DNA from 3 places in the Lysinibacillus sp. FSL K6-3209 genome. Region 2 is predicted to be linked to each of the others. Evidence: riboswitches for the same ligand, from Rfam matches in the RefSeq annotation. Region 2 holds a riboswitch; each other region holds the start of a gene.

The links. A riboswitch is a leader RNA that binds a small molecule or an ion and turns the genes downstream of it on or off. The one in region 2 is predicted to bind lysine.
Positions count from the first base shown of each region.
Region 1: linked by a shared signal. The riboswitch ahead of MHH88_RS11095 (transporter substrate-binding domain-containing protein) and the one ahead of MHH88_RS01520 (amino acid permease) in region 2 are both predicted to bind lysine.
Region 3: linked by a shared signal. The riboswitch ahead of MHH88_RS16140 (aspartate kinase) and the one ahead of MHH88_RS01520 (amino acid permease) in region 2 are both predicted to bind lysine.

Region 1 covers NZ_CP150264.1:2,313,856-2,321,844, forward strand. Annotated here, with positions in the region: gene MHH88_RS11075 (toxic anion resistance protein) at 1-896, shown strand, start outside; gene MHH88_RS11080 (DUF6501 family protein) at 961-1,158, opposite strand; gene MHH88_RS11085 (amino acid ABC transporter ATP-binding protein) at 1,641-2,372, opposite strand; gene MHH88_RS11090 (amino acid ABC transporter permease) at 2,386-3,111, opposite strand; gene MHH88_RS11095 (transporter substrate-binding domain-containing protein) at 3,427-4,281, opposite strand; lysine riboswitch at 4,401-4,586, opposite strand; gene odhB (2-oxoglutarate dehydrogenase complex dihydrolipoyllysine-residue succinyltransferase) at 4,976-6,232, opposite strand; gene MHH88_RS11105 (2-oxoglutarate dehydrogenase E1 component) at 6,324-7,989, opposite strand, start outside.
Region 2 covers NZ_CP150264.1:276,125-284,113, forward strand. Annotated here, with positions in the region: rRNA gene MHH88_RS01395 (23S ribosomal RNA) at 1-536, shown strand, start outside; rRNA gene rrf (5S ribosomal RNA) at 604-719, shown strand; tRNA gene MHH88_RS01405 (tRNA-Val) at 733-808, shown strand; tRNA gene MHH88_RS01410 (tRNA-Met) at 835-909, shown strand; tRNA gene MHH88_RS01415 (tRNA-Asp) at 921-993, shown strand; tRNA gene MHH88_RS01420 (tRNA-Thr) at 1,003-1,078, shown strand; tRNA gene MHH88_RS01425 (tRNA-Tyr) at 1,085-1,168, shown strand; tRNA gene MHH88_RS01430 (tRNA-Trp) at 1,183-1,256, shown strand; tRNA gene MHH88_RS01435 (tRNA-His) at 1,293-1,368, shown strand; tRNA gene MHH88_RS01440 (tRNA-Gln) at 1,380-1,454, shown strand; tRNA gene MHH88_RS01445 (tRNA-Lys) at 1,470-1,542, shown strand; tRNA gene MHH88_RS01450 (tRNA-Leu) at 1,551-1,632, shown strand; tRNA gene MHH88_RS01455 (tRNA-Gly) at 1,684-1,758, shown strand; tRNA gene MHH88_RS01460 (tRNA-Leu) at 1,764-1,852, shown strand; tRNA gene MHH88_RS01465 (tRNA-Arg) at 1,866-1,942, shown strand; tRNA gene MHH88_RS01470 (tRNA-Pro) at 1,952-2,028, shown strand; tRNA gene MHH88_RS01475 (tRNA-Ala) at 2,043-2,118, shown strand; tRNA gene MHH88_RS01480 (tRNA-Ser) at 2,134-2,226, shown strand; tRNA gene MHH88_RS01485 (tRNA-Phe) at 2,233-2,305, shown strand; tRNA gene MHH88_RS01490 (tRNA-Gly) at 2,314-2,387, shown strand; tRNA gene MHH88_RS01495 (tRNA-Ile) at 2,392-2,465, shown strand; tRNA gene MHH88_RS01500 (tRNA-Asn) at 2,478-2,554, shown strand; tRNA gene MHH88_RS01505 (tRNA-Glu) at 2,556-2,627, shown strand; gene MHH88_RS01510 (nitric oxide synthase oxygenase) at 2,850-3,896, shown strand; gene MHH88_RS01515 (MFS transporter) at 3,939-5,144, opposite strand; lysine riboswitch at 5,323-5,498, shown strand; gene MHH88_RS01520 (amino acid permease) at 5,582-7,045, shown strand; gene MHH88_RS01525 (Nramp family divalent metal transporter) at 7,202-7,989, opposite strand, start outside.
Region 3 covers NZ_CP150264.1:3,303,353-3,311,341, forward strand. Annotated here, with positions in the region: gene sdhA (succinate dehydrogenase flavoprotein subunit) at 1-1,530, opposite strand, end outside; gene MHH88_RS16130 (succinate dehydrogenase cytochrome b558 subunit) at 1,598-2,206, opposite strand; gene MHH88_RS16135 (YslB family protein) at 2,479-2,913, shown strand; gene MHH88_RS16140 (aspartate kinase) at 3,015-4,244, opposite strand; lysine riboswitch at 4,348-4,525, opposite strand; gene uvrC (excinuclease ABC subunit UvrC) at 4,663-6,453, opposite strand; gene trxA (thioredoxin) at 6,610-6,921, opposite strand; gene MHH88_RS16155 (electron transfer flavoprotein subunit alpha/FixB family protein) at 7,103-7,989, opposite strand, start outside.

The DNA of each region.
Region 1 (7,989 bases), 2.0 Mb from region 2:
TTGAATCCGTATTATCATTAGGTCAAGACTCTCAACGTGCAGTCTCTCAATTTGCAGATCGTATGCTCGCCCAAGTGAAAGATAAAGATGTCACAAAAATTGGTCAAATGCTAGATTCCTTAATGCAAACATTAGATCGAGTAGACCCTGCGGCATTAGAGCCAAAAAAACCTTCTTTCTTCAAAAAAATGTTCGGTAAAACTAGTCCTAGCATCAAACAAACGTTAACAGAATTTGAACGCATTAGTATTCAAGTCGAACGAATTGGTGTTCAACTCGAACGTGCACAACTACAACTGTTAAAAGACGTAGAACTGTTAGAACAGCTATATGCACACAATAGAGGATTTTTTGAAGAGCTTGCCACTGCTATTGCAGCTGGACTGTTGAAAAAACAGCAAGCCATTGAAGTAGAACTACCTACAAAAATTGATATTGTCCAAACAACTAAACAACCGCTAGCCGTTCAGCAGCTCAATGATTTTACTGCACAACTCGAAAGACTTGACCAACGTATTTATGATTTACAAGTGTCCCAGCAGGTTGCATTACAAACTGCCCCTCAAATACGAATGATTCAACAAGCTAATCAAACGCTTGCTGAGAAAATAGAGTTTTCAATTGTGACACTCATTCCGCTTTGGAAAAATCAATTAGCGATGATGTTATCCATGAATATGGATCATCATTATAACCAATTAGAAGAAAGACTGGCACGAACGAATGAGCGTTTTACAAGCCCTACTTTTGAACAGCAAGTAATGAAATTTAAAGAAACACAGCAGGAGCTTAAAACGGCCATTCAAGATGTTTTTGCTTTGCATACCGCTACAGAACAGGATAGACAACATTTACAACTCGATGTTGCGGGGATGAAAAAAACAACGAAGGAATAATCTGCTGGGTCGCTAAATATAAAAAGGGGTGTCTCAGAAGTTCTCTGTGACACCCCTACTCATTTTATGCGAAATACTCTTTGTAGTAACCACCGATATTACCAGTGTTGTCAATAATGAAAATGAACTCTTCTGTTTCATTTTTCACTTCATACTCTTTTCCTACTGTTAATACGTTGGATACTAAATATTTTGATGCATTCGTATGTTTGCACGTAACCGTACGAAGTGTTGGCGCATCTTTCCATTTTAAATGTAACATAATTTCTCTACCTCTCTTTACTAGCACTTAGCTAACGTCTATTGTTTATTTTATACGATTTTAGCTCTTTTGTGGAGAAAAAACTATAGAAGTCTATATTTTGTACTTAATGACGTTTTATTTACACATTTACCCTAATAAAATGATACTAGAGGTGTTGTTATGAGTTTTGGTGGTGTTCCGCAATGGTTTTTTATCATCGCTGTTGCATTTGCCATCTGCTTTATTTTATATGCAGAATGGAATTCTAGAAAATAAATGAGTCCATTTGTTATGGACTTTTCAAACTGTAGAAACTTGTTTTTTCTTTCAAGATACTTTTCTAACACTCGCAAGCCCTACCACGACTTTTCATGGTAGGGCTTGCTTACTTGTAGATTTCTGATACAGAGAGCTCCCCTATTACAGACGTGACTGAAGCATTCTATCAAGTGCTAGCACGCGCTGAATCCATTGATGCTGAAGATAAACGAACGCTAAACTTACTTCAGCGTTCGTTTTAAAAACTCTTTTGTACGTTCATGTTCTGGGTTTACTAGCACCTTCGATGGTGGTCCCTCTTCCACAATTACCCCTTTATCCATAAATACAACGCGATCTGCAACTTCCTTCGCAAACTCCATTTCATGTGTTACGATTAACATCGTATTTCCAGAATCCGCTAACTCCCGCATAACTTTTAAGACTTCCCCGACCATTTCTGGATCTAGCGCAGATGTCGGTTCATCAAATAGCATCACATCTGGATTCATCGATAATGCCCGCGCAATTGCTACACGCTGCTTTTGGCCACCAGAAAGTTGTCGCGGCTTAGCATTGACGTATTGATCCATGCCAACGATTTTAAGATACTTCAAGGCTGTTTTCTCTGCTTCTTCTTTTGAACGTTTTAACACCTTTACTTGCCCTACTGTACAATTTTTTAACACATTATGATTGTTAAATAAATTAAACTGTTGGAAAACCATGCCTAAATGGGTACGATAAGCTTTAATATTATGCTTTTCGTCTAAAATATTTTCCCCTTTATAAATAATTTCGCCACCGTTTGGCGTTTCAAGTAAATTAATGCAACGTAAGAGTGTTGATTTACCGGAACCTGATGAACCGATTAAACATACAACCTCTCCTTTTTCTACTTTAAAATTCACATCTTTCAACACTTGGTTACGTCCAAATGATTTACTTAAATGCTCTATTTGAATGATTGCCATTTGTTCGTCCCCCTTAGTCAATTTCCTTTAATTCTTTTTGATAAGCATCCGGTCCATCAAGGCGTTTTTCAACGTATAATAAAATTCTTGATGCCGTAAATGTCATGATAAAGTACAGCACACATGCCACAAAGAATGATTCGAAATAGCGGAAGTTATTACCTGATATTGATTTCGTTTGGAAAAATAGTTCTGTTACGCCAATCACACTTAATACGGCCGTATCTTTAATATTCATAATTAATTGGTTGCCTGTTGCAGGTAAAATATTACGCGCAACTTGTGGTAATACGACATACATCATTATTTGCACATGGCCCATCCCAATAGCAGAAGCGGCTTCGTACTGTCCTTTATCAATGGAAACAATCCCTCCACGAACAATTTCTGCCATATAAGCACCTGTATTAAGCGAAACGACTAAAATACCTGCCGTAATAAAGTGCATATCAATCCCAAAAGCAATATCTAGACCGTAAAATACTACCATTGCTTGTACAATCATTGGTGTACCACGGAAAAATTCTACATAGCATGTCAGTATAAAATTAAAACATTTTAATACATAATATTTTATACCTTTTTTACGTACTGGAATGGTATGCATAATCCCAATAAAAAATCCGATAAATGCACCAATGACTGTACTGATAATTGAAATAAGTAATGTATAATACGCACCTCGTAAAAACATTTGCCAGTTGTTTTCTATAATAGAAATGATCCAATCTAAACTCATGATGTTCCTCCTAACAACGCGTTGTTGCTTGATATCAAATATGCCTTAGCGAAATCATCTCTTCATTTGAATGATGTTGCTTTATTCAAATTATGTGAAATACACCATAGACATGAACATTTATCAGAAGGTGCCACCCTTCTATATAAACGGAAATAATTGAGGCTACCCCATATATGCTCCAAGCATACTATTGCCTTTGATGATAGCTGACCCCTATCGCATTACGTAAGATTCAAACTTCTAAATCAAAAAATAGTATACTAGAAGTACTTCCAGTATACTATTTTCCATTTTGGCGCAACCCCAACTAAATTACTGTGCTGCAGGTTGTTGAAGAATTGCTTCTTCCATAATTTTTTGGCGATCATCTTCTGAAATACCTTTTAGGATTTCATTGATTTTATCTAGACTTGCATCACCTTTACGTAAACCAACTGCAATCGAAGTATTTGAAATATCTGTATCAAAGCCTTCTTCGAATGATACAAATGTAAATTTGTCATTCGCTGCTGCAGCAGAAATACCTTCTGGACGCTCTGCTACATAACCATCAATTTTGCCTGCTTCTAAAGCGACACGCATTGCAGAGAAGTTCTCCATTGCTGTTTGTTTTTCTACGCCCTTAATTTGATCGATTACATTGTAGTTAGACGTATTTAACTGTGAAGTCACTTTTGCACCTGAAAAATCTTGAATAGATTTTGCATCTTCATATTTACTACCTTTTTTAATTACCATGACGAAATCAGAAGTATAGTAGTTTTCTGTAAAATCAATTGTTTGTTTACGTTCTTCAGTTGGAGACATTCCGGCTACAATCGCATCAATTTTTTTGGATTGTAGAGCTGGAACTAAACCATCCCATTCCATTTTGACAATAACTAATTCTTTTCCTAAACCTTCAGCAATCTTTTTCGCCATTTGTACATCATAGCCGCCTGCATATTCTGCATTATCAGCAATTTTTACTGCACCATTTGCATCATCTTGCTGTGTCCAGTTAAATGGAGGATAACCTGCTTCCATACCTATACGGAATTCTCCACCTGCTTCTTCTTTCGCCGCATCGCCTGATGCTTTGTCTTCCGATTTGTCTCCAGTACCACAAGCTGCTAACAAAATCGCTGTCATTGCCGTTAACATAAATAGCAACCATTTTCTTTTCATCTAAAACTCCCCTTTTCTGTAAAAAAAATAAAGCAACTGTACAAAAAAAGACCTAAGTTTTGAACTTAGGTCTTACCTTTTATTGACAGTTGCCCAAATCCTCACTATAATTTCCATCATTCTGAGATAGCACAACCTAGTAAACTGGAATTAGATTTACTAGGACAGTCCTGCACTTATTCACTGCAGACCCAGCATAAAAGTACGAGCTCCTTTTATACTTCGGCGATATTTCCTTCTCCATTACGTCTTCGCTTGCTTTAACTCAGCAATGGACTAATAAATACCGCGCCTCTACCTCACATAGTTAACAGTGAGGTTTGTTTATTTAATTGATATTTAGATATTACTATAAAGCTAGTCTATTCGTCAAGATAGTTTTATCATTTTTCTGACTAATGACAAAATTAGGTTATTATCCTTCTAAAATCCATAAATTACATCTAAGAAAGTAGAAATATTGTAATTATTATTTTATATTTTTTCATAAATTATTATTATGTTCAACACCACTGACCATACAAAAGATTCAGTATCTTTCTATTTTAAAGGCCTTTAGACTAACTTAATAATACAAAATTTAGACTATTCCTTTATAACCTTACCTAATTCCTCCGATTCCTGCCTATACATGGACAACAAAAAGCCCTGCAAACCGTTAAGTTTGCAGGGCTCTAATACATATTTTTTTGTATTAAGAATTTAGTAATAAATCTTCTGGATTTTCAAGTAATTCTTTAACTGTTTTAAGGAAGCCTACAGAATCTTTACCATCGATAATACGGTGGTCATAAGATAGTGCTAAGTACATCATAGGACGAATTTCTACTTCACCGTTCACTTCTACTGGACGTTTTTTAATTGAGTGCATTCCTAAAATAGCAGCTTGCGTACCGTTCATAATAGGTGTTGACATTAATGAACCGAATACACCACCATTTGTAATCGTGAATGAACCACCTTGAAGATCAGCGATACCTAATTTTTTATCGCGAGCTTTTTTAGCTAAATCTGCAATTGAATCTTCAATTTCAGCAAAGTTTTTACGATCAGCATCGCGAACAACTGGTACTACTAAACCTTCTTCAGTTGATACAGCTACACCAATATCAAAGAAGTTATTTAAGTGAATTTCATCGCCAACGATTTGAGCATTCACATATGGGTATTTTTTAAGAGCAGCCACTACTGCTTTAGTGAAGAATGACATGAAACCAAGCTTAGAGCCAGTTGACTCAAAGAATTGTTCTTTTTTACGTGAACGTAATGCCATTACGTTTGTCATATCTACTTCATTGAATGTTGTAAGCATCGCTGTTGATTGCTTCACTTCTAATAGACGTTTAGCAATTGTTTGACGACGACGGCTCATTTTTTCAATTGTTACACGAGATTCGTCAACAGCTACTACTGCTTTTGGTGCTGCTGGCGCTGCTTGTGGTGCTGCCACTGGTGCTGTACCATGAGCTGCAACATCTTGTACACGTACACGGCCTTGTGGATCTACTGGAGATACAGCTGCAAGGTCAATACCTTTTTCACGAGCCAGTTTACGTGCTGCAGGAGACGCAATAACACGCTCACCTGAAGTTTCTTCTACAACTGGTGCTGGTGTTGGAGCTGCTGCTTGTGGCGCTGCTGGTGTTGGAGCTGCTGCTTGTGGCGCTGCTGGTGTTGGAGCTACTGCAACTGGTGCTGCAGCTGGTGCTGCACCTTCGCCAGCTTCAACAACTGCGATTACTTGACCTACAAGAACAGTATCGCCTTCTTCAGCTAAAATTTGTGTTAATACGCCAGCTTCTTCAGAGATGATTTCAGCGTTTACTTTATCTGTTTCAAGTTCAACGATAAATTCACCTTTTTCAACGCGGTCGCCCACTTTTTTAACCCACTGTGCAATACTACCTTCTGTAATCGATTCTGCTAATTCAGGGACTTTAATTTCAGCCACTTTCATTTCCTCCTTTGATTAACGTGCATAATGCACATAAAAGGGCTACCGCCTTAGGCAAGTAGCCCAGCTTCCAGTAATGTTGATATGTTTATTTAACTTTAATCGTTTCAGCCACTGCTTCTTCAATAACAGCAGACTGAGCTGCTTTATGAGAATCTGCATCGCCTTCTGAAGTTGAGCTCATTGCAGGACGACCTACATAACGAAGCTTTTTACCTTCAGATAGCTCATATAATGTTTCTAATGCGTAATTCCAAGCACCTTGGTTTTTAGGTTCTTCTTGCACCCATGCAATTTCTTTTACATTTGGATACTTAGCAATAATATCAGCTACTTGCGCTGTTGGGAATGGGTAAAGTTGTTCTACACGCACAATGTGTAAGTGATCGAAGCCTTCTCCATCTTTTACGCGGTCTGCTAAATCAATCATTACTTTACCAGTACCTAATACAATACGCTCAACAGAATCCGTTTTTGTACCTAATCCTGGTTGCTCAATTACTTCTTGGAATGAACCATCTGCTAATTGCTCAGCACTTGCTGCTGCTAATGGATGACGAAGTAAAGATTTTGGTGATACAACAACAAGTGGGCGTACACCCTCTGTTTCTAACATTGCTGCTTGACGGCGTAATAAGTGGTAGTAGTTACCTGCATTTGAGCAGTTCGCAACAAACCAGTTATTTTCTGCAGACATTTGTAAATAACGTTCCATACGACTTGATGAGTGTTCAGGACCTTGACCTTCATAACCATGTGGTAAAAGGATGACAAAGCCTGATTTTTGTCCCCATTTAGAACGCGCACCTGAAATGAAGTTATCAAACATTACCTGTGCCATATTTGCAAAGTCACCAAATTGTGCTTCCCAAACAGATAAAACATTGCCGTTTTCTAGATTGTAACCGTATTCAAAGCCTACAACTCCAGCTTCAGTTAATGGAGAGTTGTGAACTGTAAATGAAGCATTTGCACCTGAAATATGGTGAAGTGGTGTAAATACATTGCCGTTATTTTTGTCATGTAACACTAAATGGCGTTGTGAGAATGTTCCACGTTGCGCATCTTGACCAGTAAAACGAACAGGTGTGCCATCTTGAATAATTGTTGCATATGCTAATGTTTCAGCATGACCCCAGTCAATTTTAGCAGAAGTAAATGCATCGCGACGTTTTTCTAAAATTTTACCTAGTTTCTTTTGTGGCTCGAAGTTTTGTTCAAACACTAAAAGTTCTTCGTTAATTGTTTGTAAACGTTCAGCACCTACTGCTGTATCAATTTGTGGGAATTCAATTTTTAATTCTTCTGGCATCTCTAACTGTGTATGTTCATCTTTAGTTGCCATTTCTTTTACGTGATCGTAAGCCACTTGCATTTCAGCATAAATTGCAGAATCAAGTGCTGCTACTTCATCGGCAGTAACTAGGCCTTCTGACACTAATTGCGCACCATACAATGTACGAATTGTATCATGTTTTGCAACAAGTTTATATGTTTCTGGGTTTGTTACAGTTGGGTCATCTGTTTCATTATGACCATGTCGACGGTAACCAATTAAGTCAACAATAATATCTTTACCAAATTTTTGGCGATAGTGAGCCGCAAAACGACCTACTTGTGCTACAGCTTCTGGGCTATCTGCATTAACATGTACAACTGGTACTTCGTAACCTTTTGCTGGGTCAGAAGAATAAACAGAAGAACGTGAGTCTTGTAGTTCCGTAGTGAATCCAATCATATTGTTCGCAATGATA
Region 2 (7,989 bases):
CGAGCAGGGTCGAAAGACGGGCTTAGTGATCCGGTGGTTCCGCATGGAAGGGCCATCGCTCAACGGATAAAAGCTACCCCGGGGATAACAGGCTTATCTCCCCCAAGAGTCCACATCGACGGGGAGGTTTGGCACCTCGATGTCGGCTCATCGCATCCTGGGGCTGTAGTCGGTCCCAAGGGTTGGGCTGTTCGCCCATTAAAGCGGTACGCGAGCTGGGTTCAGAACGTCGTGAGACAGTTCGGTCCCTATCCGTCGTGGGCGTAGGAAATTTGAGAGGAGCTGTCCTTAGTACGAGAGGACCGGGATGGACACACCGCTGGTGTACCAGTTGTCTTGCCAAAGGCATCGCTGGGTAGCTATGTGTGGACGGGATAAGTGCTGAAAGCATCTAAGCATGAAGCCCCCCTCAAGATGAGATTTCCCATTACGCAAGTAAGTAAGATCCCTCAAAGACGATGAGGTAGATAGGTTCGAGGTGGAAGTGTGGTGACACATGGAGCTGACGAATACTAATCGATCGAGGACTTAACCAAAAAAGTTTGAAACATTCAATGAACGTTTATCCAGTTTTGAGAGAACGAGTTCTTTCAACTGAATAAGTGAAGTGATGATGGCAAAGAGGTCACACCCGTTCCCATATCGAACACGGAAGTTAAGCTCTTTAGCGCCGATGGTAGTTGGGGGCTTCCCCCTGTGAGAGTAGGACGTCGCTTCGCTTATTTTTTATGTGGAGGATTAGCTCAGCTGGGAGAGCATCTGCCTTACAAGCAGAGGGTCGGCGGTTCGAGCCCGTCATCCTCCACCATTTATTTATTATGAAATTACTATTATCGCGGGGTGGAGCAGTGGTAGCTCGTCGGGCTCATAACCCGAAGGTCACAGGTTCAAATCCTGTCTCCGCAACCAAATAAAATTAAGGTCCCGTGGTGTAGCGGTTAACATGCCTGCCTGTCACGCAGGAGATCGCCGGTTCGATCCCGGTCGGGACCGTCCTTATTTGCCGGTGTAGCTCAGTTGGTAGAGCAACTGACTTGTAATCAGTAGGTCGTGGGTTCGACTCCTATCGCCGGCACCATCCCTTGGAGGGGTAGCGAAGTGGCTAAACGCGGCGGACTGTAAATCCGCTCCTTAGGGTTCGGCGGTTCGAATCCGTCCCCCTCCACCAGCTCTTTATTCAATAGGGGCATAGTTCAACGGTAGAATAGAGGTCTCCAAAACCTTTGGTGTGGGTTCGATTCCTACTGCCCCTGCCAAATTTTTTAGGTTAGACTACTGTTATATTACATATGGCGGTTGTGGCGAAGTGGTTAACGCATCGGATTGTGGTTCCGACATTCGTGGGTTCGATTCCCATCAGTCGCCCCATAATAAAATATTGGGGTATAGCCAAGCGGTAAGGCAACGGATTTTGATTCCGTCATGCCTAGGTTCGAATCCTAGTACCCCAGCCATTTATTTCTTAATATGAGCCATTAGCTCAGTTGGTAGAGCATCTGACTTTTAATCAGAGGGTCGAAGGTTCGAGTCCTTCATGGCTCATCATATTTGCGGGTGTGGCGGAATTGGCAGACGCACTAGACTTAGGATCTAGCGCCGCAAGGCGTGGGGGTTCGACTCCCTTCACCCGCATCATCTATATTTCAAATTTATAATTGCCAGAATAAATAATCTTATGCACATGCGGAAGTAGTTCAGTGGTAGAACACCACCTTGCCAAGGTGGGGGTCGCGAGTTCGAACCTCGTCTTCCGCTCCAAATGTGCCGGGGTGGCGGAACTGGCAGACGCACAGGACTTAAAATCCTGCGGTAGGTGACTACCGTGCCGGTTCGATTCCGGCCCTCGGCACCATTTTTAATATTTAGCGCCCGTAGCTCAATTGGATAGAGCGTCTGACTACGGATCAGAAGGTTGTGGGTTCGACTCCTGCCGGGCGCGCCAATAAATGAACGGAATGTAGCTCAGCTTGGTAGAGCACTTGGTTTGGGACCAAGGGGTCGTAGGTTCGAATCCTGTCATTCCGACCATCTTTTTAAAAAATGGGGCCTTAGCTCAGCTGGGAGAGCGCCTGCCTTGCACGCAGGAGGTCAGCGGTTCGATCCCGCTAGGCTCCACCATAATTGTTTCATTCCGGAGGTATACCCAAGTCTGGCTGAAGGGATCGGTCTTGAAAACCGACAGGCGGGTAACACCGCGCGGGGGTTCGAATCCCTCTACCTCCTCCATTTTCCGGGTCAGTAGCTCAGTTGGTAGAGCATTAGATTGAAGCTCTAAGTGTCGGCGGTTCGATTCCGTCCTGACCCATCCTTTTTGCGGGTGTAGTTTAATGGTAAAACCTCAGCCTTCCAAGCTGATGTCGTGAGTTCGATTCTCATCACCCGCTCCAAGAGGGGCCTATAGCTCAGCTGGTTAGAGCGCACGCCTGATAAGCGTGAGGTCGATGGTTCGAGTCCATTTAGGCCCATTATAAAGATATTCCGAAGTAGCTCAGTTGGTAGTAGCACCTGACTGTTAATCAGGTTGTCGCAGGTTCGAGTCCTGCCTTCGGAGCCACGGCCCCTTGGTCAAGCGGTTAAGACACCGCCCTTTCACGGCGGTAACACGGGTTCGAATCCCGTAGGGGTCATCAAGCATGTAGCATATTGTTGCTACATGCTTTTTTGTGTTTTTAAGTATTTAATTATTATCACTAAGGCATTCAGTATTGCGTAAATCATCTAATTTTTAATTTTTCGTTTAAATTTGAACAAAGTATTTCATATATAAAAGATGTATGTTTTCTTACGGATTTTTTCGTGGTGAATTGTATGCTGTTCATCTAATATGGGGATAGATGGAGGAAAACGACATGAATTTACAAGAGATACAACGTTTTTTAGCACTTTATCAATTGGAACAAAATGAGTCGGAACAATGGCTTACAAATAGATTACAGCAAGTTGTCACAGAGGGCGCATATACTCCTACAACGGAAGAGCTTACTTTTGGAGCGAGAGTAGCATGGCGTAATAGTAATAAATGTATTGGGAGATTATTTTGGCAATCACTTCATGTTGAGGATGCACGTGAGGTTTTAGATGAGCATGCTATTTTTGAGAAATTACTTCACCATATTCGATATGCAACAAATGGTGGTAAGATTCGTCCGACTATAACGGTATTTGCCTCTGATAGAGTAAAAATATGGAATCATCAGCTTATACGTTATGCAGGTTATGAAACAGAAGCAGGGATTATTGGTGATTCCCATTCGGTGCCATTTACAAAAGTGTGCGAGTCACTTGGTTGGCAAGGAGCAAGAACAGCATTTGATGTGCTACCACTCGTGATCCAAGTAGATGGCCGTAAACCGCAATGGTTTCCAATCCCAAGTGAAGATGTATTAGAGGTTGCGATTCGTCATCCTGAGCAGTCAGGGGTAGGAGAACTAGGAATGAAGTGGTATGCGGTGCCAATTATATCGAGCATGCGCTTTCAAATGGCGGGTATTGACTTTCAGGCAGCCCCCTTTAATGGCTGGTATATGGGGACAGAAATTGGAGCACGGAATTTAGCTGATCATGACCGTTATGATATGTTACCGAAGATAGCAGAAATTTTTAATCTTGATACAACAAAGCAAGCATCTCTTTGGCGTGATCGTGCGCTAGTAGAATTAAATATTGCTGTCCTTCATTCCTTTAAAGAAGATGGCGTAAGTATCGTTGATCATCATACCGCAGCACAGCAATTTAAGCTATTTGAAGAAGCAGAGCACAAGGCAGGGCGCGATTTAACAGGCAACTGGACTTGGTTGATTCCACCATTATCGCCTGCAACGACACATATTTTCCATAAGCCGTATGTAAATGTCTATCATACACCTAATTATTTTTACCAAAAACCCCCATACTAATGATAAAGAGGCAGCTCATTGTAGAAAATGAACTGCCTCTTATTAATTGATATATTCATTTTTAGAAGCTCTAAATGAACAGAAGAAGAGTAGAGCTGTAACGGCAACAAATAGCCACCCAGCGATATTCCAGCCGCCAAATAAATCATGTAAATAGCCAAATAAAATTGGACCGACTGCGGCTAATAAATAACCTAAGGATTGTGCAAAGCCAGATAAATCTGCCGCCTCAAAAGCCGTACGTGTACGTAATGTAAAGAACATCATGGCAAGTGCAAATGAAGCCCCACCTGCTAAGCCAAGCAATATCATCCACAACACAGCAAGACTAGTCCATTCCATCACAACGCCTGTAAAACCAATGATATAAAATGCTGTAAACATTAAAACGAGTGGTCGCTGGGATGTCATTTTGCTAGCGATTATAGGCACAACTAATGCCATGGGCACTTGTGAGATTTGCATGATGGAAAACATCCAACCCGCACGATCCGCGGCTACGCCTTGTGCAATATAAATTTCAGGAATCCAAGCTGCGGTAGTATAAAATAATAACGATTGTAGTCCCATTGCCCCGGTAACTGCCCAAGTAACTGGTGATTTCCACAACGGTATACGCGCTTTTGTAGAGATTACAGTTGATTCGGGCTTATTAAATTTTAATTGGGGTAGCCAAATCACAATTGTTAATATGACTAGCGCTAAAGCAATAGCAAGTGCACCTTGCCAGCCCAGCACTGCATTGGCTATAGGGTAGCTAATACCAGCCCCGATCCCTGCTGTTAAATTCATAGACATTGTAAAAAACGCCATTAGTAAACCAACATGGTATGGAAATTTTAATTTTAGTAGACCTGGAATAAGGACGTTACCAAATGAAATGGCGACACCGATAATCATTGTACCAAATACGAGTAATCCCGTTGTTCCAAGTGAACGTAGGACAATGCCTCCAGCTAATAAAATTGTTGATAAAAATAGTGTTAATTCAAGTCCGAGTTTTCTTGCAACGATGGGTGCAAAAGGGGATACAATTGCGAATGCAAGTAATGGGATCGTTGTAAGAAAGCCTGCAAGTACATTGGATATACCAAGATCTTCACGTATAAAGGATATAATTGGCCCTACTACTGTTAAGGGCATACGTAATGTGGATGCAAGAAAAATCACACCGATAACTAACAGTAGGGTTGTTCCCTTCCAGTTAATCTTTTTGCTAGGATAAGTAGATTGTTCGTTCGTTGTCAAAACTAGTACCTCCCTGATAGAACAATTATAATTCGAACCACTATAACACTTTATCACACTATTAAAAATAGTAGAAAATTCATAAAATACGGAACATTAATCGTTTTATTGAAATGTCTAAGGTCGTATGTTAAACTAAGACACATCATAAATTTAATAATTATATGCCTCATGTTTGTATTGAGGTAGAGGTCGCGGTATTTATGAGTACGCTAATGGAAATGACAAGCATTAAAGATGTTAGCTGAAAGGAAATATCGCCGAAGTGTGAGGGGACTTGAAAACCTCATGCTGGGGCTGTCTCCGAAAGGAACAGAACTGTCACGTTGGACAACGTGTTGCGCTATCATTTTGAAGAAACAGAGGATTTACTTAGCCATCACAACGTTCATGTGATGGCATTTTTTTGCCTCTTATAAAAGGAAGGAAGCTTTAACGTGAGTGAGATAAAAGTTAATCAGCTCGGCCATAAAGCACCGAAGCTGAAAAAAGAATTAAAAAGTCGTCATATTACGATGATTTCATTAGGCGGTACTATTGGGACTGGGCTATTTTTAGCAAGTGGTGGCGCTATTGCACAGGCTGGACCAGGTGGTGCACTACTTGCTTACGCATTAATCGGTATAATGGTTTACTTTTTAATGACTAGCTTGGGCGAAATGGCAGCTTATATGCCGTCATCGGGTTCATTTAGTACGTATGCAACAAAATTCGTAGATCCTGCTCTTGGCTTTGCCCTTGGTTGGAACTACTGGTATAACTGGGCGATCACAATTGCAGCAGAAATTGCAGCTGTTTCGCTTATTATGAAGTATTGGTTTCCTGATAGCTCCTCTGCATTATGGACAGTAGTATTTATTATGATTGTACTAACATTCAATTTACTATCTGTTAGAAGCTATGGTGAAAGTGAATATTGGTTTGCCATGATAAAAGTGGCGACTGTTATTGTTTTTATTATCGTCAGCCTATTGATGATTTTTGGTATTTTAGGAGGGCAAGCACCGGTTGGTTTCACGAATTTCTTTATAAGTGATGGTCCATTCCATGGTGGCTTCCTTGCAACATTCGGTATATTTTTAGCAGCTGGTTTCTCGTTCCAAGGAACAGAATTATTAGGTATTACTGCTGGCGAAACGGATGACCCTGGAAAGAACATTCCAAAGGCTGTAAAATCCGTCTTCTGGCGTATTATTTTATTTTACATTTTAGCGATTGCGGCGATTGGGATGTTGATTCCATTTACGGATGCGCGCTTATTATCTGAAGATATTGCGGTATCTCCATTTACATTAGTATTCGATCGCTTAGGCATTGCTTTTGCTGCCTCATTAATGAATGCTATTATTTTAACTGCAATGTTGTCTGCAGGTAACTCTGGTTTATATGCATCATCACGTATGTTATGGCAATTAGCGGTAGATGGACATGCACCTAAAATTTTCACAAAATTAAGCCGTCGCGGCATTCCAATTTATGCATTACTGCTTACATTGGCAGTAGGCTGTCTAGCATTTTTAGCATCATTTTTTGGTGATGGCGTTGTCTATATGTGGCTTCTAAACGCTTCTGGGATGTCAGGCTTCATTGCATGGCTTGGTATTGCCTTTAGTCATTATCGCTTCCGCCGAGCGTTTGAAGCACAAGGGTTGGATTCAAAATTACTACCTTATAAAGCAAAGCTATATCCATTTGGTCCGCTCTTTGCTTTCACCGTATGTATGATTGTAGTCATTGGTCAAAACTATACAGCATTCACTGGTGATTCAATTGACTGGTATGGCGTTCTTGTTTCATATATTGGTATCCCACTCTTTGTTATATTGTGGCTAGGCTATAAAATAAAACATAAAACAAAAATGATTCCACTACAAAAATGTGATTTAAAAGTGGATAAATAATAATGAGAACTGTCCTAAATGTTAGGGCAGTTTTTATTTTTGTTGTACACATCTGTCAGCCAATAAACCCCGCAGTAACAGATAATTGTCATAGCAAAAAGTGTTAAAGTGACGCAGTCGCTTTAACACTTTTTCTATTATTTCATCTTTATTTTATTAAGCAAATAGCGTTTCCCATAATAGGTAAATATTTAACGCTACGACGATGACAACGACACACCAGCCAAGAATTGTTGTGATACGGTGATTGACGAGGCTACCCATAATGTCCTTTTTACTTGTGAACATCACAAGCGGGATAAGCGCAAAAGCAATACCGAATGACAGGATGACTTGGCTTAATACAAGCGCATAGGTTGCATTGACGCCAGATGCAATAATGACCAGTGGTGGAATCATTGTAATGGCTCTGCGCAAATAGAGAGGAATTCTACGCTGGATAAAGCCCTGCATAACAACATCTCCTGCTAATGTACCGACAGAAGAGCTTGCAAGCCCTGCAATAAGAAGACCAAGACCGAAAGAAACGGCTGCCATAGGGCCAAGAGCATCCCGTAAACCATTATAGGCAATATCTAAATCCTCAACTACTAATCCTTGCGTATGGAACACCGCTGCTGCAATAATCAGCATGCTCATATTAATCGCGCCGGCAATAATCATTGCAATTACAATATCGATAAACTCGAAACGGAAAATACGTCGCTTTTCATTGTCATTACGACCAATAACGCGATTTTGCGTTAAGGAAGAATGTAAATAGATTGCATGCGGCATAACAGTAGCCCCTAAAATACCTGTTGCAAGTAATAGGGAATCGACTCCTTCGAAATGTGGTGTCAGCATTCCGAGTGTTACTTCACCCCAATTAGGTTGAGCTAAAAATGTCTGGAACGCAAATGCGAGTACCACAATTAGCACCATACCAGAAATACCAGCTTCAA
Region 3 (7,989 bases), 1.6 Mb from region 2:
GTTTTTCAACTGACGTGTAAAGTGAGCACCTTGGTTACTCCATTTTTGAGTATCGTTGATGTTAATGTTTTCCCAACGTTTTTGGAATTCACCAAGTTTTTTATATGTTTCTTCAAGTTGGTCGTTATAACGTACAACTGTCATTGTAGCAGTCATTAACTCACCAAGCTCTTTGTGAAGAAGGTAAGCGTTTTCTGTGCCGTCCATTTTCATGATAGCATCCCACTTAGCTTGTTCTTCTTTAACACGTACATCGTAAATATCTTGCGATAAATCTTCAGCATGCTTTTTAAGATGTTTAACGTAATCTACTGCATTTGGACCAGCAACCATACCGCCATAAATTGCAGATAATAATGAGTTAGCACCAAGACGGTTTGCACCATGTTGAGAGTAATCACATTCACCCGCTGCGAATAGACCAGGAATTTCAGTCATTTGGTTGTAGTCAACCCATAATCCACCCATAGAGTAGTGAACTGCAGGGAAAATTTTCATTGGTAATTTACGTGGGTCATCACCTACGAATTTTTCGTAGATTTCAATGATACCACCAAGTTTTACATCTAATTCATGTGGATCTTTATGAGAAAGATCTAGGTATACCATGTTTTCGCCGTTGATACCAAGTTTTTGGTTTACACAAACGTCGAAAATTTCACGTGTTGCGATATCACGTGGTACTAAGTTACCATATGCAGGGTATTTTTCTTCTAAGAAGTACCAAGGTTTACCGTCTTTATATGTCCAAATACGGCCACCTTCACCACGAGCAGATTCTGACATTAGACGGTTTTTGTCGTCCCCAGGAATCGCTGTTGGGTGAATTTGAATGAACTCACCATTCGCGTATGAAGCACCTTGTTGGTATACGATAGAAGCAGCAGAACCTGTGTTAATAACAGAGTTTGTTGTTTTACCGAAGATAATACCAGGGCCACCAGTCGCCATAATAACAGCGTCTGCACGGAATGATTGAATTTCTTCTGTACGCATGTTTTGAGCTACGATACCACGGCAAACGCCGTCATCATCGATAACAACACCAAGGAATTCCCAGTGTTCATATTTGTTAACTAAACCAGCTACTTCGTGAGAACGAACTTGCTCGTCCAGCGCGTATAGTAATTGCTGACCAGTTGTAGCACCTGAGAATGCTGTACGGTGCATTAACGTACCACCGAAACGGCGGAAATCAAGTAAACCTTCTGGTGTACGGTTGAACATTACACCCATACGGTCCATTAAGTGAATAATACCAGGGGCAGCATCACACATACCTTTAACTGGTGGTTGGTTCGCTAAGAAATCCCCACCATATACTGTATCATCAAAGTGAATCCAAGGAGAATCCCCTTCACCTTTTGTATTTACGGCACCATTAATTCCGCCTTGCGCACATACAGAGTGTGAGCGTTTTACAGGAACTAATGAGAATAAATCAACTTCAGTACCAACTTCAGCTGCTTTAATCGTTGCCATCAGACCAGCTAAACCGCCACCGACAACAATTATTTTGCTTTTCGCCATGATTATTTCTCACTCCTCTTAAAAAATTGCAATGATTGCATGTACTCTTATAGTAGCTTCTATTGAATTATACGAAAGCTAAAATAGCAGCCACACCAACTACACTTAGAATTACGAAAAGAACGTTTGTTACATAAGTAGCAATCTTTTGAGACTGTGGTGATTGTGTAATACCCCAGCTTACTAAGAATGACCACAAACCATTTGTTAAGTGGAAAGTTGCTGATAAAATACCAACAATGTAGAATCCAAGCATAAATGGATTTGCAACGATATTTGCCATCATGTCGTAATCAACGTGTGTACCAAGCGCTTTTTGAATACGAGTTTGGAAAATATGCCATGCAATGAAAATTACTAAAAATACACCTGTGAAGCGTTGTAATGAGAACATCCAGTTACGGTATGTGCTGAAACGCCCTGTATTTGGTGTAGCTGTGAATGCAATGAACACACCATAAAATGCGTGGAACATTAATGGAATGTAGATGACAATCCACTCAACTAGGATAAGAAATGGAATTTTTTCCATTACTGCGGTAGCATCATTGTAACTTTCTGCTCCGCCTGTTGCTGTAAAGTTAATGAATAGGTGCATCGTTAAAAACAGACCTACTGGAATGATCCCAAGTAGAGAATGTAAGCGACGCCATAAAAACTCTCGATCTTTCGACAAGACTGTTACCCCCCTTAGTACTTAAAATAGCACAACAAAAGAAGTCATCATTTTGTAAATGATACTCCATTGACTGTGTATTTCATCATGGTACAATATTATGACATGTTTATTGTACTCTCAAGAGCTACGAGCGTCAAGGTAACATAGAGTTTTTGCTAGACCTTATTAAAGAAGTAATCTAGTACATAACGTGTCGTTTCTTCTCGAAAAATCTATCATTACTTTATTGGTGCTAAATTATAAGAAAATTCTAAGAAAGAAGGATTTCTATGTTAAATAATCCATCTAATACTATCTCATCATTTGGATATGAGTTAATTCGTGATCATGTCCTATCTTCAATACTCGGTAAACATGAGGATGACGTACTATATTGGGCTGGCAAGGAGCTTGCGCGGAAGTTTCCTTGTAAAAGTCAAGATGAACTTATCGCATTTTTCGCAGATGCGTGCTGGGGTACTCTAGTATTGACAAAGGAGTCTAAAGATGGACGTATTTTCCATTTAGTGAATGAACCAACCCTTTTACAAATTCAAAATCGTAGCTTTAGACTTGAAGCAGGCTTTATTGCTGAACAAATTCAGCAAGTAAAAGGTTACTTGACTGAATGTTATGATGAGAAGCGTGAAAAACAACAGCTTGTCACGTTTACAGTCAAATGGGATGTTAAAGAACGCATTATGAATACAATAACAAATGAATAAAAGTCTAAAGGATTTTTTTGGTAGAAAAGCAAACCTTATGCGTGTAGACAAAAGGCAACAAGATGTTACTCTTGATGCCTTTTATCATTTTTATATAGTAGTTACTGTTTGTGAATCTCTTCTTCTAAATTAAACTCCTCGTGTAATGCATTGGCAGCACGAATCATTTCGTCTTGCGGTACAACAACAGAGACTTTAATTTCCGACGTACTCACCATTTTTACTGGAATATCCTCTCGACGTAAGCGATCAAACATTCTGGCAGCTACTCCAGGATTCGATGCCATCCCAGATCCAATAATCGAAACTTTCGCTAAGCCAATCTCAAAATCAGCAAAGCTAAAACCAAGCGACAATTTACTATTTTCTAACACACGTAAAGCTTCAGCGAATTCCTCTTTTAAAATGGTAAAGGATACAGATGGTTTCACACCTTCAATAATAGCTTGAACAATAATATCAACATTAATGCGGTTTTCTGCCAGTATCGCAAACATATCTGCTAACGATGCAGTAGAATATGTATCATAGCCGATTGTTAAACGAATAATATCTGCTTCGAAAGCAACACCACGTACAATTAAATTTTTCTCCATTTCAACTTCCTCCTTCAATAAAGTACCGACTGTATCCACTACACTTGAACGAATAATTACTGGTATTTGGAATTTTTTTGCCAACTCCACTGCACGTGGATGTAGAATATGTGACCCTAAATGCGAAAGTTCCAACATTTCATCATAGGAAATCTCCTGTAACTTTCTCGCTTTTTCAATATGACTTGGATCAGCTGTATAGACACCATCGACATTTGTATAAATCTCAACACGCTCCGCATCTAATGCTGCTGCAATGGCTACTGCTGTCGTTTCCGCTCCACCCTTACCAAGTGTTGTAATATTGTTGGCAGCATTTATCCCTTGTTCCCCAGCAACGACAACAATTTGTCCTTGCGTCATATGCCCTTGCATGCGACGAACATTGATTTGATCAATACGTGCATTAAAATGTTTTGCATCTGTCTGCACACCAGCTTGCCAGCCAGTTAATGACACTGCATCATAACCGGCCTCTTGCAAAGCGATTGCAAATAGTGCACTTGATAGTTGTGAGCTCGTCGATAACAGTACATCCATCTCACGTTTAGAGGCATCATCTGATAATGCACGTACCATTTTCGTTAAGTCTTTAGCTGTACGGCCCATCGCTGCTGTCACTACTACTACATCATAGCCACGCTCTTTTTTTGCCATTGCAATTTTAGCGACCTCCTGAATCCGCTCTGTTGAGGCGATTGCAGGTCCACCAAATTTCAATATAATACTTGCCATTTTTATCATTCTCCTTTTTTAGATTCGTTTCTAGAACAGCAAAAAGGCAGCCCTCACATAACGTGAAAGCTGCCTGCAACATGTACAATAAAATAGCTTGCGCATGTGTGATAGCTCTCCGAAACGTCAAGATTCGACAGTCCTACATCTGTTAAATGCAAAACCAGCAAAGTATCGGAACAACGATACTTCACTTCGGCAAGCTCCCCTTTCACACATCATCACTGGATTTGTCCATCCTTCGATGTGCTACTATTGAACCTTGCACCTCTATCATCACTTAAAATAGTGAAATGTAATTTTTTCCCTTTACGAAAATACTGCGTTATTATGCTTTACTGCACAATCGTTCATACAAGGATCGTTAGAACATAATGGTATTACCATTGCCATGTTCTATTCCAACATTAGCATATGTCTAATCCTTTGACAACGTCTGCTGCTGAAAATAAGTGTAAATAATGTTCGCTAAGTTTGCAGGCATTCCTGCTTCTTGAAGGGCAAGCTCACTCGCCTCACGAATCTTTTTAACTGAGCCAAAATGCTTCAATAGCTGTTGCTTTCGTTTCGGTCCAACACCTTCAATGCCATCGAGTACAGATTGAATAGCATTTTTTTCATGCTGTTGACGTAGGAATGTAATAGCAAAACGGTGCACTTCATCCTGAATACGTTGAAGTAAATAAAAGCCATCACTCGTTCGTTTTAATGCGATAACATCAGGCGGATCTCCGAATAAGAGTTGAGATGTATTATGCTTATCATCTTTTGCTAAACCAGCGATTGGAATAACAAGACCAAGTTCATCTTCCAACACTTCTCGTGCCACTTCCATCTGTCCTTTACCGCCATCTATTAGCACTAAATCGGGCAATGGCAAGCCTTCTTTTAATACCCTCGTGTAACGGCGTCGTATCACTTCCTGCATTGCCCCGTAATCGTCATGTTTTGCGGCTGTTCGTGTTTTGTATTTACGATATTCTTTCTTTGCTGGTTTACCATCAATAAAAACAACCATTGCTGATACTGCATCCGTACCATGCATATGACTATTATCGAATGCTTCAATGCGCAGTGGTGCTGAAATGCCCATTGCTTCGCCTAGTGCTTCGCATGCGCCAATTGTCCGTTCTTCTTGTCGTTCAATCAATTGGAATTTAGCTGCCACAGCAATTTCCGCATTTTTCATAGCCAAATCAACTAGCTCTTTCTTTTGCCCTCGCTTGGGTGTCAGTACTTTAACCCCTAATAATTCGGTTAAAATTGCCGCATCAATAGCCTGTGGAATGAAAATTTCTTTCGGTTTAATATGCTCTAGCTTTTCATAAAAGCGTCCGACAAACGTTAAAAATTCTTCCTCCACGTCCTGATAAATTGGGAAAATGGAGACATCCCTTTCAATTAACTTGCCTTGACGAACGAAAAACACTTGCACACACATCCAACCTTTTTCAACTGCATAACCAAAGACATCACGGTTGGTCGTATCACTAGACACGATTTTTTGTTTTTGCATAACCGTCTCAATATGTGCAATTTGATCGCGGAACTCCTTCGCGCGCTCAAATTCTAGTTGCTCTGCAGCAACTAGCATCTTGTCCTCCAGTTCTTTTTTTACTGTCTCAACACCGCCATTTAAGAACTTCGTCATATCTTCAATCATATCGTGATAGATGTGAGCATCGATATCCTTTACACATGGAGCTAAACACTGTCCCATATGATAGTACAAGCAAACCTTGGCTGGTAATTGCACACATTTTCGCAGTGGATATAGTCTATCCAGCAGTTTTTTCGTCTCACTTGCTGCATAAGCATTTGGATAAGGACCAAAATATTTCGCCTTATCTTTTTTTACTTTACGTGTTGTAATAAGTCGTGGATATTTCTCGTTCGTAATTTTCAAATACGGATACGTTTTATCATCCGTAAGCATGATATTGTATTTAGGATCGTGTAGCTTTATAAGGTTCAACTCTAAAATAAGTGCCTCCAAATTTGATGAAGTCACAATATACTCAAAATCTTCAATTTCGCCAACAAGGCGTTGTGTTTTGCCTTCGTGTGTTCCTGTAAAATAGGAGCGCACTCGATTTTTTAGCACCTTTGCCTTACCTACATAAATAATTGTCCCTTGTCGATCTTTCATCAAATAGCAGCCAGGCTGATCTGGTAAAATATCAAGCTTTCGTTTAATTAAATCATTCATCGCCTACCTGCCCCCTTTTTTTGATGCTAAATAAAAGCGCCATTTGCGATGCCTAAACGGATATCAAATATCAACATTTAACGGTTGCTTCTCTTTTATTATATAACGAAAAAAAGCCGAGCACATCTAAAGATGGCTCAGCTCTTTTTTTACGAATTAAGCATGTTTTGCGATGAAAGCTTCTAATGCTTCTTTTGGTTGGAAACCAACAGTTTTGTCTACTAATTCACCATTTTTGAATAAAAGCAGTGAAGGAATAGACATGATTTGGTATTGTGCAGCAGTACCTTGGTTGTTATCTACGTCAACTTTGACGATTTTAGCAGCACTACCCGCAGCATCCATTTCTTCAAGAACTGGTCCAATCATTTTACATGGTCCACACCAAGCAGCCCAAAAGTCGACTAATACTAAGCCTTCTTTAATATCATCTTGGAACGTCGCATCTGTTGCATGTACAATTGCCATTTGAAATCCTCCTTAAACTTACTATGTTTGTAGTATAGCATGGTTAATTTATGTTGAGCGAACAATCTGCCTGCAATGTCTAATTTAGGCTTTACATACAATCGGCATCCTGTTCCCCTATTTCACTATTCCCCATTTTTTCTTCTCTCAAGCATTAAAAAAGCTAGGGAAGACCCCTAGCTTATGCGTTCACTTTTAACGCTTTAAATTCTTCAATTAGCAATGGAATCACTTCGAATAAATCTCCTACGATACCGTAGTCTGCTACTTTAAAGATATTTGCCTCAGGATCTTTATTAATCGCTACAATGACTTTTGAGTTTGACATACCCGCTAAATGTTGGATAGCCCCAGAAATACCTGCTGCGATATAAAGGTCTGGTGTCACAACCTTACCCGTTTGACCGATTTGTAATGAATAATCACAATACTCAGCATCGCATGCTCCACGAGATGCACCAACTGCACCACCAAGTAAATCTGCTAATTCTTTTAGCGGTTCGAAGCCTTCCTCTGATTTAACACCACGACCACCTGCTACTACCACTTTGGCTTCTGAAAGATCTACGCCTTCTGAAGATTTACGTACAACCTCTTTAATGATGGAACGTAAGTTTGTAATATCAACCGTAATAGACGATACATCACCTGTTTTACCTGGCGCTTTTTCTAAAGGTGCAATATTGTTTGGACGGATAGAAGCTAACACTACGCCATCTTTTACTTTTACCTTTTCAAAAGCCTTACCAGAATAAATTGGACGGATAAAGACTACATCGTCACCGGCACCTTCAATCGAAGTGACGTCAGAAACAAGTCCTGCTTGTAATTTACTCGCAATTTTAGGCGATAAATCTTTACCGTTAGCTGTATGACCAAATACGATGCCTGTTGGATTTTCTTGCTCGATAACAGCTAATAAAGCTTGTCCATAGCCATCTGATGTATATTGTTTTAAATGTGGATGCTCCACTGTCACAACACGATCTGCCCCATGCTCGAATAATGCACTTGCTAACCCTGCAACCGCATCCCCTAAAAGTACGCCTACAACTTCGCCGCCATCAG